DNA from 2 places in the Stenotrophomonas sp. Steno-Z2 genome. Region 2 is predicted to be linked to the other one. Evidence: riboswitches for the same ligand, from Rfam matches in the RefSeq annotation. Region 2 holds a riboswitch; the other holds the start of a gene.
The links. A riboswitch is a leader RNA that binds a small molecule or an ion and turns the genes downstream of it on or off. The one in region 2 is predicted to bind cobalamin.
Positions count from the first base shown of each region.

Region 1 (7,608 bases), on a different contig from region 2:
TCGGCGGCGACACGCTGCCGCAGCGCAAACCGGACGCCGAGCCGCTGCTGCATGCGGCGCAGCGGCTGGGGCGGGCGCCGGCGCAGTGCCTGATGATCGGCGATTCGGCCACCGATCTTGGGGCGGCGAATGCGGCCGGCATGCCCATCGTGCTGGTGCGCTATGGCTATCCGCGCGATCTCGACCTGGAATCGGCGGGCGCGCTGGCGGTGATCGATGACCTGCGACAACTTGTCGCATGCGTCTGAGCGGTAACCGTCCTCGGTAGATGAGATTAATTCTCGTTTGATGTAGAATGCGCGGCATCCGTGGCGATGCCGTTGCGCGCGCCACGTCATCGCCGAACCGTCGTACCTCAAGCCGTCGCCAGAGGTCTTTCCCCCCTGTCGAGAGGCTTTCCATGTCCCGTGATCCCCGCTCGCGGCGGGCGCTGCGCGCCCAGCCGTTCCGCCGTCATCCGCTTGCCGCCGCGCTGCTGCTGTCCGCGCTGGCCGCAGCTCCAGCCAGCGCCGACGAAGCGCCCGACGCCACCGACATCGACACCGTGCACGTCACCGCCGAGCAGATCGCGCGGCAGGCGCTGGGTACGTCGGTGATCACCGCGGTGGACCTGGAACGCATGCCACCGGCCAACGACCTGTCCGAGGTCATCCGCCGCATGCCGGGCATCAACCTCACCGGCAACACGGCTTCCGGCGCCTATGGCAACTTCCGCCAGATCGACATCCGCGGCATGGGCCCGGAAAACACGCTGATCCTGGTCGACGGCCGCCCGGTCAGCGCGCGCGATTCGGTGCGCATGGGGCGCAGCGGCGAGCGCAACAGCCGCGGCGACAGCAACTGGGTGCCGGCCGAAGCGGTGGAACGCATCGAGGTGCTGCGCGGTCCCGCCGCGGCGCGCTACGGTTCCGGTGCGTCCGGCGGCGTAGTCAACATCATCACCAGGCGGCCCACCGGCGACCTGGCCGGCTCGCTCACCCTGTACGGCAGCGTGCCCGAACACGCCGACGAAGGCGGCAGCAAGCGCGCCGGTTTCCAGTTGTCGGGCCCGCTGGGCGACCGGCTCTCGTTCCGGCTGTATGGCAACGTGGGCAAGACCGATGCCGATTCGCTGTACCTCAACCAGGATTTCGCCACCGGCGTGACCCCGCCGGCGGGGCGCGAGGGCGTGCGCAACCGCGACATCAGCGGCCTGCTGCGCTACGACATCAACGACGCGCACGTGCTGGAGCTGGATGCCAGCGTCAGCCGCCAGGGCAACATCTACTCCGGCGAACGCGGCGTCGCCGGCGATGGCTTCCAGCGGCTGAACGACCTGTACGGCGCGGAGACCAACATCATGCTGCGGCGCGCGTTCGGGCTGACCCACCGTGGCAGCTACGACTGGGGCACGTCGCGGCTCAGTGCCGCCTACGACCACACCGACAATACCCGGCTGGACGAAGGCCTGGCCGGTGGCCCGGAAGGCTCGATCAACGCAGGCGCGACCTTCTCCACCTCGGAACTGGCCTCCACCCGCGTCGATGGCGAGATCAACCTGCCGCTGGCCTGGGGCGGCATCGAGCAGGTCGCCACGCTCGGTTTCGAATACCGCGACATGCGCCTGGACGACCCGTACTCGATGACCCAGAGTGCGGGCAGCGGCGGTGGCATCCCCGGCGTGGGCGAAGGCCGCCCGGGCAGGAGCGACCAGCAGTTCGCCGCGCTCTATGCCGAGGACAACCTGTACCTGGGCGAGCGCTGGACCGTCACGCCGGGCGTGCGTTTCGACCACCACTCGCAGTTCGGCAACAACTGGAGCCCCAGCCTCAACGTACAGTTCAAGCTGGCCCAGGACTGGGCGGTGAAGGGCGGCATCGCGCGTGCGTTCAAGGCACCCAACCTGTACCAGGCAAACCCGAACTACCTGTACTACACCCGCGGCAACGGCTGCCCGGTACTCAGTCCGAACATGGGCTCGGGCTGCTACGTGATGGGCAACGCCGGTCTCGATCCGGAAACCAGCGTCAACAAGGAAATCGGCATCGAGTGGGCGCCGGACGGCGGCTGGCATGCGTCGTTGACCTATTTCCACAACGACTACAAGGACAAGATCGTCGCCGGCCAGGAGCGCATCGGCCTGACCCATGATACGAAGGGCCAGGTGTTCCAGTGGAGCAATGCGCCGCGCGCGGTCATCCGCGGCATGGAGGGCAACCTGAAGGTGCCGCTGCTGGCCGGCGGCGACGTGCTGTCGTGGAATACCAATGTCACCTGGATGATCGAGAACGAGGACAAGGCCAGCGGCCAGCCGCTGTCGATCATCCCGCGCTATACCGTCAACACCTTCCTGGACTGGCAGCCGGGCCCGCGCTGGTCGTTCCTGCTCACCGGCACCTTCTATGGCAGGCAGGAAGCCGCCACGCAGTCCAGCACCACCGGTGCGCCGCTGCCGCCGGATACGCGCGGTGCCTACGATCTGTGGAGCCTCAGCGGGCAGTACCGGGTCACCCCCGACGTGCGGTTGGGCGCGGGCGTGGCCAATCTGTTCGACAAGCGCCTGTTCCGCGAAGGCACCACCAGCACCAGCGCCAGCGGGGCAGGCGCGGCGACCTACAACGAACCCGGCCGCAGCTTCTGGGTGAACCTGACGGTCGGCTTCTGATGGGCAGGACGGTTCGGGCGGTCGGCTGGATCGCGCGCGCGATGCTGCTTCTCGTCGCGCTGCCGGTCGCCGCCCCGGCAGGTGCGCAGCCCGACCCCGGCGCGCGCGTCGGCCGGACCGTGGCCGACGCGCGGCTGCACGGCTATCGCTTCGAGCGGCTGTCCGTCGCTTCGGCCGATGGGCAGCGCCACTACCGCGTGCATCTGGCAATACCGGCCGGCGCGGTGCCGGCGCGTGGCTTCCCGGTAGCCTGCATGCTGGACGGCAACGCGGTGCTGATGGCGCTGGAGGCGCCGCTGCTGGAGCAACTGGCGGCCAGCGCACGGCCGCCGGTGCTGGTGCTCGTTGCCCACGACAATGACCTGCGCATCGATGGCCCGGCACGCACATGGGACTACACGCCACGGCGTGGCGGGGGAGACGGCGAGGAGTTCGACGCGAGCGGCAACGGCCGCCGCAGCGGTGGCGCCGATGCATTCCTCGCGCTGATCGCCGAGCGGATCCTGCCGGCGGTGCGGCAGCGTGTGGTCCTCGACGAGGGCCGCCGGATGCTGTGGGGCCATTCCTATGGCGGGCTGTTCGCGCTGCATGCGCTCGCCGCGCGCCCGGGTGCCTTCACCGATTACGTCGCGGTCGATCCGTCGTTGTGGTGGGGCGAAGGTTTCGTCGTCGGCGAACTGGAGCGCGCCGCGCGTCGGTCTCCTTCCCTGCCGGCACGGCTGTTGCTGGTGCGCGGCGCGCCGGCCGCATCCAGCCGCGATGGCCCGGTCGGCCCGGGTGGTCGTGGTGCGGGCAATGCCGAGGCCGGCCGAAGGCTGGACGCGGTGCTCGCCGAACTGCCCGGCATGGAAGTGCAGCGCCTGCGGTTGCCGGGCCTGGGCCATGGGCAGACCCTGGACGCCGCGATCGCACCTGCGCTGCTGTCGCTGGCGGTTGACGATTAGCGAAGGGCCCGGCGCGGTGCGCGGTCCCGCTGCACAAAGCAACGCCCCGGCATGCAAGCCGGGGCGTCGGGGGCCTGCTCGTCCAGCTGGTTTCAGAGCGAGCGGTAGCGCAGGGTCAGCTGGTATTCGCGGCCGGGCTGGTTGTACCAGGCCACGGTTTCGTACGCGCGGTCGAACACGTTGGCCGCCCTGGCCTGCAGGCTCCAGGCCTCGTTGATGGCGTATTCCACGCGCAGGTCCACCGTGCCGTAACCGGCCAGGCGCAGGCTGTTGGCGGCGTTGTCGAAGCGGTGGCCGGTGGCGCTGGCGGTCACGCCCACGCGCAGCGGGCCGAAGCCGCGGTCCACGTCGAGGCGGCCGCTGGTGCGGGCGCGACGCGGCAGCCAGTTGTCGTAGCTGGTCGCGCCGCTGGTGTGGTCGCGCGGATCGGTGAAGCTGGCCTGGGCGTTGATGTCGAACCCGGCCAGCGATACGAAGCCGGTCAGTTCGGCGCCGCGGATGCGCGCCCTGGCGATGTTGTACGGCGTGTAGGTGCTGTCCAGCGCGATCAGCTGGTCGATGCGGGTCTCGTAGGCGTTGAAGGTCCAGTTCCAGCCATCGGCGTACTGCGCGATGCCGACGTTGACGCTCTTGGATTCTTCCGGCTTCAGCGCCGGATTGCTCGACCACGGGTAGTACAGGTCGTTGAAGGTCGGTGCCTTGAAGCCGGTGCCGGCGCTGGCGGTCAGGCGCAGGCCATTGCCGAAGGCGAAGCCGTAGCCGAGGCTGCCGGTGGTGTGGTTGCCGAACTGTTCGTTGTCGTCGTTGCGCACGCTGGCCTGCAGCGCGTGCGCGCCGAAGCGGCCCTGGTATTCGACGAACACGCCGGTGTTGTCGCGGCTGTCGATCGCGTAGGCCGTGGTGCTGGTGATCTCGTCCTTCTGCCAGTCGGCGCCGGCGCTCAGCTGCTGGCCCTCGGCGAACAGGAAGTCGCCCTGCACGCTGGCGCTGTCGCGGCGCGTGTCGAAGGTGGAAACGAAGCTGCGCTGGCCGTCCTGGACGTAGTAGCTGTCGGCCTGGTCGTTGTTGCGGCCGACCTGGGCGGACAGGCGGAACGCCTCGCCCGGCGCCCACAGCAGCTTGCCGCCGTAGACCTGCTGGTGGTTGTCGGCCTCGTTGCCGCTGTAGAGGCTGCCGTCGTACTCGTTGCGGCTGGCGGCATCGAGCACGTGGCCTTCCACGCTCAGGGTCTGCGTCAGCGCATAGCCGCCGCGCACGTTGAGCGAGGTGTTGCGGTAGCCGTCGCGGTCGGGCTCGTCGACATAGCAGCCCTGGAACAGCGCGGCCGAGCCGTTGCAGGCGTTGATGCCGTCGGTCTTCTGCCAGGCGCCCTGCGCCGACACCCAGCCGCGCTCGCCGCGGTTGCTGAAACCGGCGCTGGCCTGGCGCAGGTTGTGGCTGCCGGCGGTCAGCGCCAGGTTCTGCTGCAGGCCCTTGCCGGCATTGCGGGTGAAGATCTGGATCACGCCGCCGATCGCCTCGGAGCCGTACAGGCTCGAACGCGGCCCGCGCACGATCTCCACGCGCTCGATCTGGTCGATGGGCAGGTCCTGCAGCGCCGGCATGCCGTTGGTGGCCGCGCCGATGCGAACGCCGTCGACCAGCACCAGCACCTGGTTGGACGCGGTGCCGCGCATGAACAGCGAGGTGATCTTGCCGGGGCCGCCCTGGTTGGCGAAGTCCAGGCCGGCGCGGCCGCGCAGCAGGTCCAGTAGCGAACCGGCCTGGCTGCGGTCGATCTGCTCGCGGTCGATCACCTGCACCGGCACCACGCTGTCGGCGATGGAGACCGGCGTGCGGGTGGCGGTGACCACGACGTCGTCGAGTTCGGTGGGCGCCTGTTCGGCGGCGGCGATGCCCGGCAGCGCGAGCGCCAGGGCGAGGGAAAGGGTGTGGTACGGCAGTTTCATGGGAACTCCTGGATCCGCGCGCTCCCGCGCGGACGGACGGTGGGGGCTGCCAGGAGAAGGGGATGCGACGGAGCGCGCGCACGGCGTCCCTGCCGCCGCCATGCCCTCCGCATCGCAACCAGTCGGCTTCCGGGCCGGTCTCCGGGCTCGCAGGCGAAGCGCATCGACGCTTCCGTCCAGGCGCCTTCCCGTGCGATGGATGCACAGTGGCGGTATGCCTGGCCTTGTCCTGCTTACCGTTGCGGGGGCAGCGCCGGAATGGCGCGGGCAGGGAGCATCCCTGGCAGGCGCGGCACCGGCTTCCCGTTTCAACCGGCCGGAGCGAGTCCGGCCGGTCACCCGAAAGTGCGCGCATTCTATGCCATCGCCCGCTCCGGCGCCCGGCATGCCCGCTGGTGGCCAGCGCGGCACATCGTGGAAGCGGCCCGCGCCCTACAATGCGCGATTGCAACGCGGTATCGGAACACACGTGACAGACCCATGGTTCACCCGGCCCTGCCCGGCGCCTTCGCAGGCGCACCGGCAGCACGCCATCGCCCGCCAGCGGCAACTGACCAAACCCGAGGGCGCGCTGGGGCGCCTGGAAACCCTGGCCATCGAACTGGCCGCGCTGCAGGGCCGCGAGCAGCCGCAGGCCGCGCAGGTGCCGGTGCTGGTGTTCGCCGGCGACCACGGCATCGCCGCGCAGGGCGTGTCGGCCTATCCGGCGGAAGTGACGGTACAGATGCTGCGCAACTTCGCTGCCGGCGGCGCCGCCATCGCCGTGCTGGCGCGCGAACTCGGGTTGCCGCTGCATGTCTGGGACGTGGGCAGCCTGGCCGACGCCCCGGTCGCGGGCGTGACCTGCGACAAGCCGCGCCGCGGCACCGACGATTTCAGCGCTGGACCGGCAATGACCGCGGCCGATCTCGACGCCGCGTTCGGCGCAGGCAGACGCGCGGCGGACAGCGCCTGCGGCGACGGCGCCGACCTGCTGCTGCTCGGCGAGATGGGCATCGGCAACACCACCTCGGCCAGCGCGCTGGCCGCGGCGCTCGGGCCGTTGCCGCTGGCCGAACTGGTCGGTGCCGGCACCGGCCTGGATGCGGCGCGCATCGCCCACAAGCAGGCCGTGACGGCACGCGCGCTGGCCCTGCACGGCGAGGCGATCGCCGCCGCCGCCGATCCCGGCCGCGAGGCCCTGTGCCGCGTCGGCGGGCTGGAGATCGCCGCACTGGCCGCGGCCATGATCGCCGCCGCCCAGCGCGGCGTGCCGGTGCTGGTGGACGGCTTCATCGTCTCGGCCGCGGCGCTGGCCGCGCTGCGCATCAACCCGTCGCTGCGGCCGTGGCTGCTGTTCTCGCACCGTTCCGCCGAGCGCGGCCATGCGCTCGTGCTCGGCAGCCTGCAGGCCGAACCGCTGCTGCAGCTGGACCTGCGCCTGGGCGAAGGCTCCGGCGCCGCGCTGGCCCTGCCGCTGCTGCGCCTGGCCTGCGCGCTGCACAACGGCATGGCGACCTTCGCCGAGGCGGCCGTCGCCAACCGGAGCGCCGCGCCGTGATCCTGGACCTGATGCGCCATGCCTCCACCGGCCGCCAGGGCCACCTGGACGGCCGCACCGATCCGCCGCTGCTCGACGGCGCCATGGACGCGCTGCTGCGCCGCCATGGCGGCGGCCAGTGGAGCCGGGCGATCGCCTCGCCGCGACGCCGCGCGCTGGATACCGCCACCGCGCTGCTGGCCGGCCGCGAGCTGTTCTGCGAGATCCACCCGGACTGGGCCGAGCTGGATTTCGGCGACTGGGACGGCCGCCATTACGACGAGATCCCCGCCGAGCTGCTGGCCGGGCTCTACGACGCGCCGCACGCGGTGGTGCCGCCCAACGGCGAGAGCTGGCAGCAGTTCCAGGCGCGCATCGAGGCGCAGCTGCAGCGGCTGCTCGACGAGGATGACGACGGGGACGAGGCCGGGCCGGTGCTGGTGGTCAGCCATGCCGGCGTGCTGCGGCTGGCGGTGTCGCGCGTGTGCGGCATGCCGCTGGCCGCGCTGTGGGCCATGCGCATCGACTACGGCACCCGCGTGCGCCTGCGCG
Region 1 is NZ_JBWJOY010000003.1:278,878-286,485, reverse strand. It holds gene AC06FP_RS10680 (phosphoglycolate phosphatase) at 1-248, shown strand, start outside; gene AC06FP_RS10675 (TonB-dependent siderophore receptor) at 401-2,644, shown strand; gene AC06FP_RS10670 (alpha/beta hydrolase) at 2,644-3,588, shown strand; gene btuB (TonB-dependent vitamin B12 receptor) at 3,681-5,537, opposite strand; cobalamin riboswitch at 5,653-5,895, opposite strand; gene cobT (nicotinate-nucleotide--dimethylbenzimidazole phosphoribosyltransferase) at 6,007-7,077, shown strand; gene AC06FP_RS10655 (histidine phosphatase family protein) at 7,074-7,608, shown strand, end outside.
Region 1: linked by a shared signal. The riboswitch ahead of btuB (TonB-dependent vitamin B12 receptor) and the one ahead of metE (5-methyltetrahydropteroyltriglutamate--homocysteine S-methyltransferase) in region 2 are both predicted to bind cobalamin.

Region 2 (7,608 bases):
CCGCCAGCGCCGGAAAAACCACAGACGGCCGTAGATCATGCCCGTACCGCGCGCGGCGGATCAGCCCTCGTTGCGCGGGATGGCGAAGCGGTAGCCGCGCCCGCGCACGGTCTCGATCGGCTTGAGTTCGCCGTCCGGGTCCAGCTTCTTGCGCAGGCGGCCGATGAACACTTCCAGCACGTTCGAATCGCGGTCGAAATCCTGCTGGTAGATGTGCTCGGTCAGGTCGGCCTTCGAAACCAGTTCGCCGGCATGCATCATCAGGTATTCGAGCACCTTGTACTCGTAGCTGGTCAGGTCGACGTTGCTGCCGGACACGCTGACCGTCTGCGCGGCCAGGTCCAGCGCGACCGGGCCGCATTCCAGCGTCGGCTTGGACCAGCCGGCGGCGCGGCGCAGCAGCGCGTTGACGCGGGCCAGCAGCTCTTCGACGTGGAACGGCTTCACCAGGTAGTCGTCGGCGCCCTGCTTCAGGCCCTCGACCTTGTCCTGCCAGCTCGAACGCGCGGTCAGGATCAGCACCGGGAATTTCTTGCCTTCATCACGCAGCGCCTTGATCAGCTCCATGCCCGACATCTTGGGCAGGCCCAGATCGATGATGCCGACGTCGAACGGCACCTCGCGGCCCATGTACAGACCTTCCTCGCCGTCCTGCGCGGCATCGACGGCAAAGCCTTCCCGCTTGAGCCGGGCTGCCAGGGTCTCGCGCAGCGGGGCTTCGTCTTCGACCAGAAGGATACGCATGAACTCTCCCTAGTTGCTTGGCCGGCGATCACCGGCATGTGTAAGCGGATTGCGGGACAACTATCGCTGTTCAGGAGTTATCGCCGCGTGGTGGCTGCTCGACCTGGCGCGGCCCCCGGGGCGCCCGTGGCGACGGCGGCGCGTCGTCCATGTAGCGCACCCGGCCGCGGTCGTCCATGTACTTGACCCGGTTGATGTCGCGGCCGTCGTAGGGCACGCGCTCGGCGCCGAGGATGCGGCCGCCGGTCTCGCGCTGGACGCGGCGCACTGCATCGGAAAGCGAGCCAGCGTTGTCGCGCATGCGCGGACGCGGCATCTCCCGCACGTCGCCGCGCATCTGCTCCGGCCGGCCGTCCTGCGCCCAGGCCTTCGCCATCGGCATGCCGGCCGCGAGGGCGGCAGCGGCGGCGAGGACAAGAATGTGACGCGGAACCGGAAGCATGGGCTGATCCTATCGGACTGCGGCGGATCGTTCAAAATCCGTGAAACAGGGCTCCACGGGAATTTTCACGAGACTCACGAAATCGAGGCAAATTCTTGATTTTTAGGGGTGAATCCGGTCTGAACTCTCCCGGCCGTGCACCCGCTTCGTTCAGCTAGATGAGCAAAATGAATGCGCAGCAGGAGCTCAGGCCGCGGCCCGCGCCGCCTGCTCGCGGGTCACCTGCACGGCCTGCTTGACCAGCGCCCAGTCGGCCCCGGGTCGATGCGCGCCCTCGCTGAGCACCTTGCGGAAGGCGCGCCCACCGGGCTGGCCGTGGTACAGGCCGAGCAGGTGGCGGGTGATGTGCTTGAGCGCCAGCCCGCCCTGCAGTTGGGACTCGACGTAGGGCCGCATCTGTTCCAGCAGGTCCTCGCGGCTGCGCAGGGGCGCGCCGGTCTGCGCCGCTTCGAGCAGGTGCAGGACATAGGGGTCGTGGTAGGCCGCCCGGCCCAGCATCACGCCGTCCACATGCGCCAGCTGCGCCTGCGCGGCCTCGACCGTGGCCAGCCCGCCGTTGAGCACCACCGGCAAGGCCGGACGTTCGGCCTTGAGCCGCCACGCCCAGTCGTAGCGCAGCGGCGGGATCTCGCGGTTTTCCTTGGGCGACAGGCCCTGCAGCCAGGCGTTGCGCGCGTGCACGACGATCATCGCCGCGCCGGCCTGCACCTGGCGGTCGACGAAGGCGGCGAAGGCGTCGTAGTCGTTGTCCTCGTCCACGCCCAGCCGGCATTTCACCGTGACCGGGATGTCCACCGCCGCGGCCATCGCCGCCACGCATTCGCCCACCAGCTCCGGCTCGCGCATCAGGCAGGCGCCGAAGCGGCCGGCCTGCACGCGGTCGGACGGGCAGCCGCAGTTGAGGTTGACCTCGTCATAGCCCCAGTCGGCGGCGATGCGCGCGGCCTGCGCCAGCAGCGCCGGATCGCTGCCGCCCAGCTGCAGCGCGAGCGGGTGCTCGCTGGCGTCGAAGCCGAGCAACCGCTGGCGGTCGCCATGGATCACCGCATTGGCGTGCACCATCTCGGTATAAAGCCGCGCGCCGGGCGCGAGGATGCGGTGGAACACCCGGCAATGAGTGTCCGTCCAGTCCATCATCGGGGCGACGGACAGGCGCAGGGAGGCGGCGTAGCGCGGGTCGTGGTTCGGCTGCAAAACGGGTGGTTCCGGACGTGGAGTCGGCTTCGCCTGCGGCCTGGAATGGCGGCGCAGGGGATGCCAAGGGTAAACGAAGCGCCTGAACGGGACCGCTCCCCGGCCTTGCTGGGCGAAAATGGGCCCATGAACGCCTATGTCCTGCTCGCCTGCGCCATTGCCCTGGAAGTCGCCGCCACCTCGCTGCTCAAGGCCTCCGACGGCATGAGCCGGCTGTGGCCGACGCTGGGCTCGCTGATCGGCTACGGCCTGTGCTTCTGGCTGCTGTCGATGGTGATGAAGTCGGTGCCGACCGGCATCGCCTATGCGATCTGGTCCGGGGTGGGCATCGTGCTGATCTCGCTGATCGGCCTGGTCGTGTTCAAGCAGAAGCTCGACCTGCCGGCGCTGATCGGCATCGCGCTGATCTGCGCCGGGGTCGTGGTGATCAATGTGTTCTCGCGCTCGACCGCGCACTGAGCCCCCGCCTGCCCGATCCGCGCGGTCGCTTGACCGGCTTCGCGCGCCCGCCTATCGTGGGTGCGCCGAAGGTATCCATCGCTTCATGCGCATGAAGGGATGATTTAAACGGGAATCCGGTGAAGCGCGGCCGCAAGGCCCGCCATTCCGGAGCTGCCCCGCAGCGGTGAATGGAAACGACCGCCGTCATCGAGCACTGGGCCACGGCCCGGGAAGCGACGGCCACTAGGCGGACGCAGCCGCGTCCCTGTCCATCAGCCCGAATACCGGCCTGGGCCGGGAGGCGCGACGCCTCCTGTTTCGACCTGGCGTCTCCGCGGGGAGGCGGCCGGAACCGTCCGCGCGGCCGCGCGGCGGCGCCGTCTGCCTTCGCCGTGGAGCCCGGTTCGCCCGCGGGGGCGAAGGTCGCTGGCGGGGTGGCGGGCGGGCCGGAAGGGCCGGCGCGGCATCGCGCGGTTCCTTCGTTCCTCAATGCCCACGCAATGAGGAAAGTGCCATGACAACCGTTACCAACCTGGGGTTTCCCCGCATCGGCGCGCGCCGCGAACTCAAGCGCGCGCTGGAAAGCCACTGGCGCGGCGAGAGCGATGCCGCGCAGCTGCAGGCCACCGCCGCGGCGCTGCGCGCCCGCCACTGGCGGCTGCAGCGCGAGGCCGGCGTGGACGTGCCGCCGAGCAACGACTTCTCGCTGTACGACCATGTGCTCGACACCGCGTTCCTGTTCGACGCCATTCCCGAGCGCTATCGCGCCCTCGCCGGGCGCGACCCGCTGGCCGCGTATTTCGCGATGGCGCGCGGCCTGCAGCAACCCGGCGTCGACGTGCCCGCGCTGGAAATGACCAAGTGGTTCGACACCAACTACCACTACCTGGTGCCGGAACTGCAGGCCGGCCAGCGCTTCTGCCTGCGCGGCGACAAGCCGCTGGCCGAGTACCGCGAGGCGAAGGCGCTGGGCATCGAGACGCGGCCGGTGCTGCTGGGGCCGGTGAGCTTCCTGCTGCTGTCCAAGACCACCGACGGCAGCGAGCCGCTGGCCCTGCTCGACGCCCTGCTGCCGGTCTACACGCAGCTGCTCGACGCCCTGCAGGCGGAAGGCGCGCAGTGGGTGCAGCTGGACGAGCCGGTGCTGGTGCAGGATCTGGACGACGCCGCGCGCACCGCCTTCAAGCGCGCCTATGCCCACCTGGCCGATGGCCCGCATCCGGACATCCTGCTGGCCACCTATTTCGGCGCGCTCGAGGACAACCTCGCGCTGGCCACGGCGCTGCCGGTACAGGGCCTGCACGTGGACCTCGTGCGCGCGCCCGAGCAGCTCGACGCGGTGCTGCGCGCGCTGCCGGCCAGCCGCGTGCTGTCGCTGGGCCTGGTCGATGGCCGCAACGTCTGGCGCAACCCGCTGGATGGCGCACTGGTCCTGGCGCGCTATGCGCTGGGCCATCGCGGCGGCGAGCGGCTGTGGCTGGCGCCGTCGTGCTCGCTGCTGCACTGCCCGGTCGACCTGGCGCTGGAAAGAAAGCTCGATGCCGAACTGCGCGGCTGGCTGGCGTTCTCGCGGCAGAAGCTGGGCGAGCTGCGGCTGCTGGCCAACGCGCTGGACGGCCATGCAGGCGCCGAGGCGGCGCTGGCGCCGGCGCGCGCGGCGGCCGAATCGCGGCGCCGCTCGCCGCGCGTGCACAATGCCGCGGTCAAGGCACGCACGGCCGCGCTCACCGCCGCCGATGCCCGCCGCGCCACGCCGCATGCGCGCCGCCTGCCGCTGCAGGCCGCGGCGCTGCGACTGCCGCCCTTCCCCACCACCACCATCGGCTCGTTCCCGCAGACGCCGGAAGTGCGCGAAGCCCGCGCACGCCACCGCGCGGGCAGGCTCGCCGACGCCGACTACGAGGCCTTCCTCGCCACGCAGACCGAACGCTGCGTGCGCGCGCAGGAGCGGATCGGGCTGGACGTGCTGGTGCACGGCGAGTTCGAGCGCAACGACATGGTCGAGTACTTCGGCGAGCAGCTCGATGGCTTCGCCTTCACCGGCAACGGCTGGGTGCAGAGCTACGGCTCGCGCTGCGTGAAGCCGCCGGTGATCTACGGCGACGTCAGCCGCCCCGCGCCGATGACGGTGCGCTGGTCGCGCTACGCGCAGTCGCTGACCGACAGGCCGATGAAGGGCATGCTCACCGGGCCGGTGACGGTGCTGCAGTGGTCGTTCGTGCGCGACGACCAGGAGCGCGCGCAGACCTGCCGGCAGATCGCGCTGGCGCTGCGCGACGAGGTCGCCGACCTGGAAGCGGCCGGCATCCGCGCCATCCAGATCGACGAGCCGGCGCTGCGCGAGGGCCTGCCGCTGCGCCGCGCGCAGCGGCCGCATTACCTGGCATGGGCGGTGGAGGCGTTCGGCATCGCCGCCAGCGGCGTGGCCGACGCCACCCAGATCCATACCCACATGTGCTACGCGCAGTTCAACGACATCATCGATTCGGTGGCGGCGCTGGACGCGGACGTGATCTCGATCGAGACCTCGCGCTCGCGCATGGAGCTGCTGGATGCGTTCGCGCGCTTCGACTATCCCAACCAGGTCGGCCCCGGCGTGTACGACATCCACTCCCCGCGCGTGCCCGACCGCGCGGAGATGGTGGAGCTGCTGCGCCGGGCCGCCACGGTGCTGCCGGCGGGGAAGTTGTGGGTGAACCCGGACTGCGGCCTGAAGACCCGCGGCTGGCCGGAAACGCGCGCGGCGCTGGAGGCGATGGTGGAAGCGGCGCAGGTGCTGCGCGGCGAGTTCGCGGCCGCCTGAGGAACACCCGGAGGCCCGGCAACGGGCCTCCAGGGTCAGCTGACGGCCAGTCCGGGCAGTTCCACCGAGACCACGCCCTCGACCCGGCCCAGCTGTTCGGCCTTGGCCAGCAGCTGTCCGCGCGGCAGTGGCGGGTCGCAGTCGATATCGACGATGTCGTTGTCCTGCTCGCGCGGGCGCAGGGTGATGCGCTTCACCGGCAGGCCGGCGTCGCTGGCCGCCGCTTCGACACGCGCCAGCGGCGTGCCCACCGCCACGCGCAGGCGCAGCCGGCCGCTGCGCGCGCGGCGGCGCAGGTAGCGCTGTTCCAGCGGCTTGAGCAGCGCCAGGATCGCCCACATCAGCACCGTCGCCATGATCGCCGCCGCGTACAGGCCGGCACCCGCGGCCAGCCCCACCGACGCCACCGCCCACAGCCCGGCCGCCGTGGTCAGGCCGCGGATCACCTGCTCGCGCTGCAGGAACAGGATGGTGCCGGCGCCGAGGAAGCCGACCCCGCTGACCACCTGCGCGGCGATGCGCGAGGGATCGAGCTGGATGTTCGGGTGCCCCAGCACGTCGAAGAAGCCGAACGCGGACACGATGATGGCCAGCGCCGAGCCCACGCAGACCAGCATGTGCGTGCGCAGCCCCGCCGCCCATTCCAGGCGCCCGCGGTTGATGCCGATCACCGCGCCGAGCAGGGCCGCCAGCAGCAGCCGCAGGCCGAGTTCCCACCACTGGATCATTGCCGCCTCCCTATCGCGTGCCGTTGCCGCAGTGTAGGCCGATGCGCGCGCCACGCCGCATCGCGCCGCGAGCGCTGCGGACCGGCGCCGGCCGGCACGGCGTTAAACTCCAGGGCTCCCCCGCACCGGAACCTGCGATGTACGGCAATGACACAGCCCTGCTGGTGATCGACCTGCAACCCGATTTCATGCCCGGCGGCGCGCTGCCCTGCCACCAGGGCGACGCCATCGTGCCGGGCATCGCCGCGCTGCTGGCGCAGCGCCGCTACGCGACCGTGGTCGCCACCCAGGACTGGCACCCGGCCGACCATGCCTCGTTCGCCAGCCAGCATGCCGGGCGCCGGCCGTTCGAGTCGATCGAGCTGCACGGCCATGCGCAGACGCTGTGGCCGGACCACTGCGTGCAGGGCAGCGCGGGCGCGGCGCTGCACCCGCAGGTGGACTGGAACAGCGCCGACCTGGTCCTGCGCAAGGGCAACGACCGCCAGGTGGATTCGTACAGCGCCTTCCGCGAGAACTTCGGCCCGCAGGGCGACCGCCCGGCCACCGGCCTGGCCGGCTGGCTGCACGAGCGCGGCATCGCCGAGGTGCACGTATGCGGGCTGGCGCGCGACTACTGCGTGCTGTGGAGCGCGCAGGACGCGGCCATCAGCGGCTTCCGCGTGCGCTTCCTGTGGGAGCTGACGCGGCCGGTGTCGGCGGACAACGACGAAGCCACGCGCATCGCGCTGGTCGAAGCCGGGATCGCCATCGAGAAGTGAGCGCGCCGCTCAGCGGAACACCACCGTGCGGTGGCCATTGAGCAGGATGCGGTGTTCGACGTGGCGGCGCACCGCGCGCGCCAGCACCAGCGATTCGGTGTCGCTGCCCAGCCGCACCAGGTCGCGCGGCGTCATGGCGTGGTCCACGCGGGCGACGTCCTGCTCGATGATCGGGCCTTCGTCCAGGTCGCAGGTGACGTAGTGCGCGGTGGCGCCGATGATCTTGACCCCGCGCGCGTGCGCCTGGTGGTAGGGCTGGGCGCCCTTGAAGCTGGGCAGGAAGCTGTGGTGGATGTTGATCGCGCGCCCGGCCAGGGCCTGGCACAACTGTGGCGACAGGATCTGCATGTAGCGCGCCAGCACCACCAGGTCGATGCGTTCGCGCTCGACCAGGTCGAGGATCTGCCGCTCCTGCTGCGCGCGGTTGTCCGCGTTCACCGGCAGATGGTGGAAAGGAACCCCGTAGGAACCGGCCAGCGCGGCGAAATCGTCGTG
Region 2 is NZ_JBWJOY010000001.1:719,058-726,665, forward strand. It holds gene AC06FP_RS03220 (ATP-binding protein) at 1-39, opposite strand, end outside; gene AC06FP_RS03225 (response regulator transcription factor) at 61-744, opposite strand; gene AC06FP_RS03230 (PepSY domain-containing protein) at 815-1,186, opposite strand; gene dusA (tRNA dihydrouridine(20/20a) synthase DusA) at 1,373-2,380, opposite strand; gene AC06FP_RS03240 (SMR family transporter) at 2,507-2,839, shown strand; cobalamin riboswitch at 2,892-3,128, shown strand; gene metE (5-methyltetrahydropteroyltriglutamate--homocysteine S-methyltransferase) at 3,336-5,624, shown strand; gene AC06FP_RS03250 (MgtC/SapB family protein) at 5,660-6,352, opposite strand; gene pncA (bifunctional nicotinamidase/pyrazinamidase) at 6,490-7,113, shown strand; gene purU (formyltetrahydrofolate deformylase) at 7,123-7,608, opposite strand, start outside.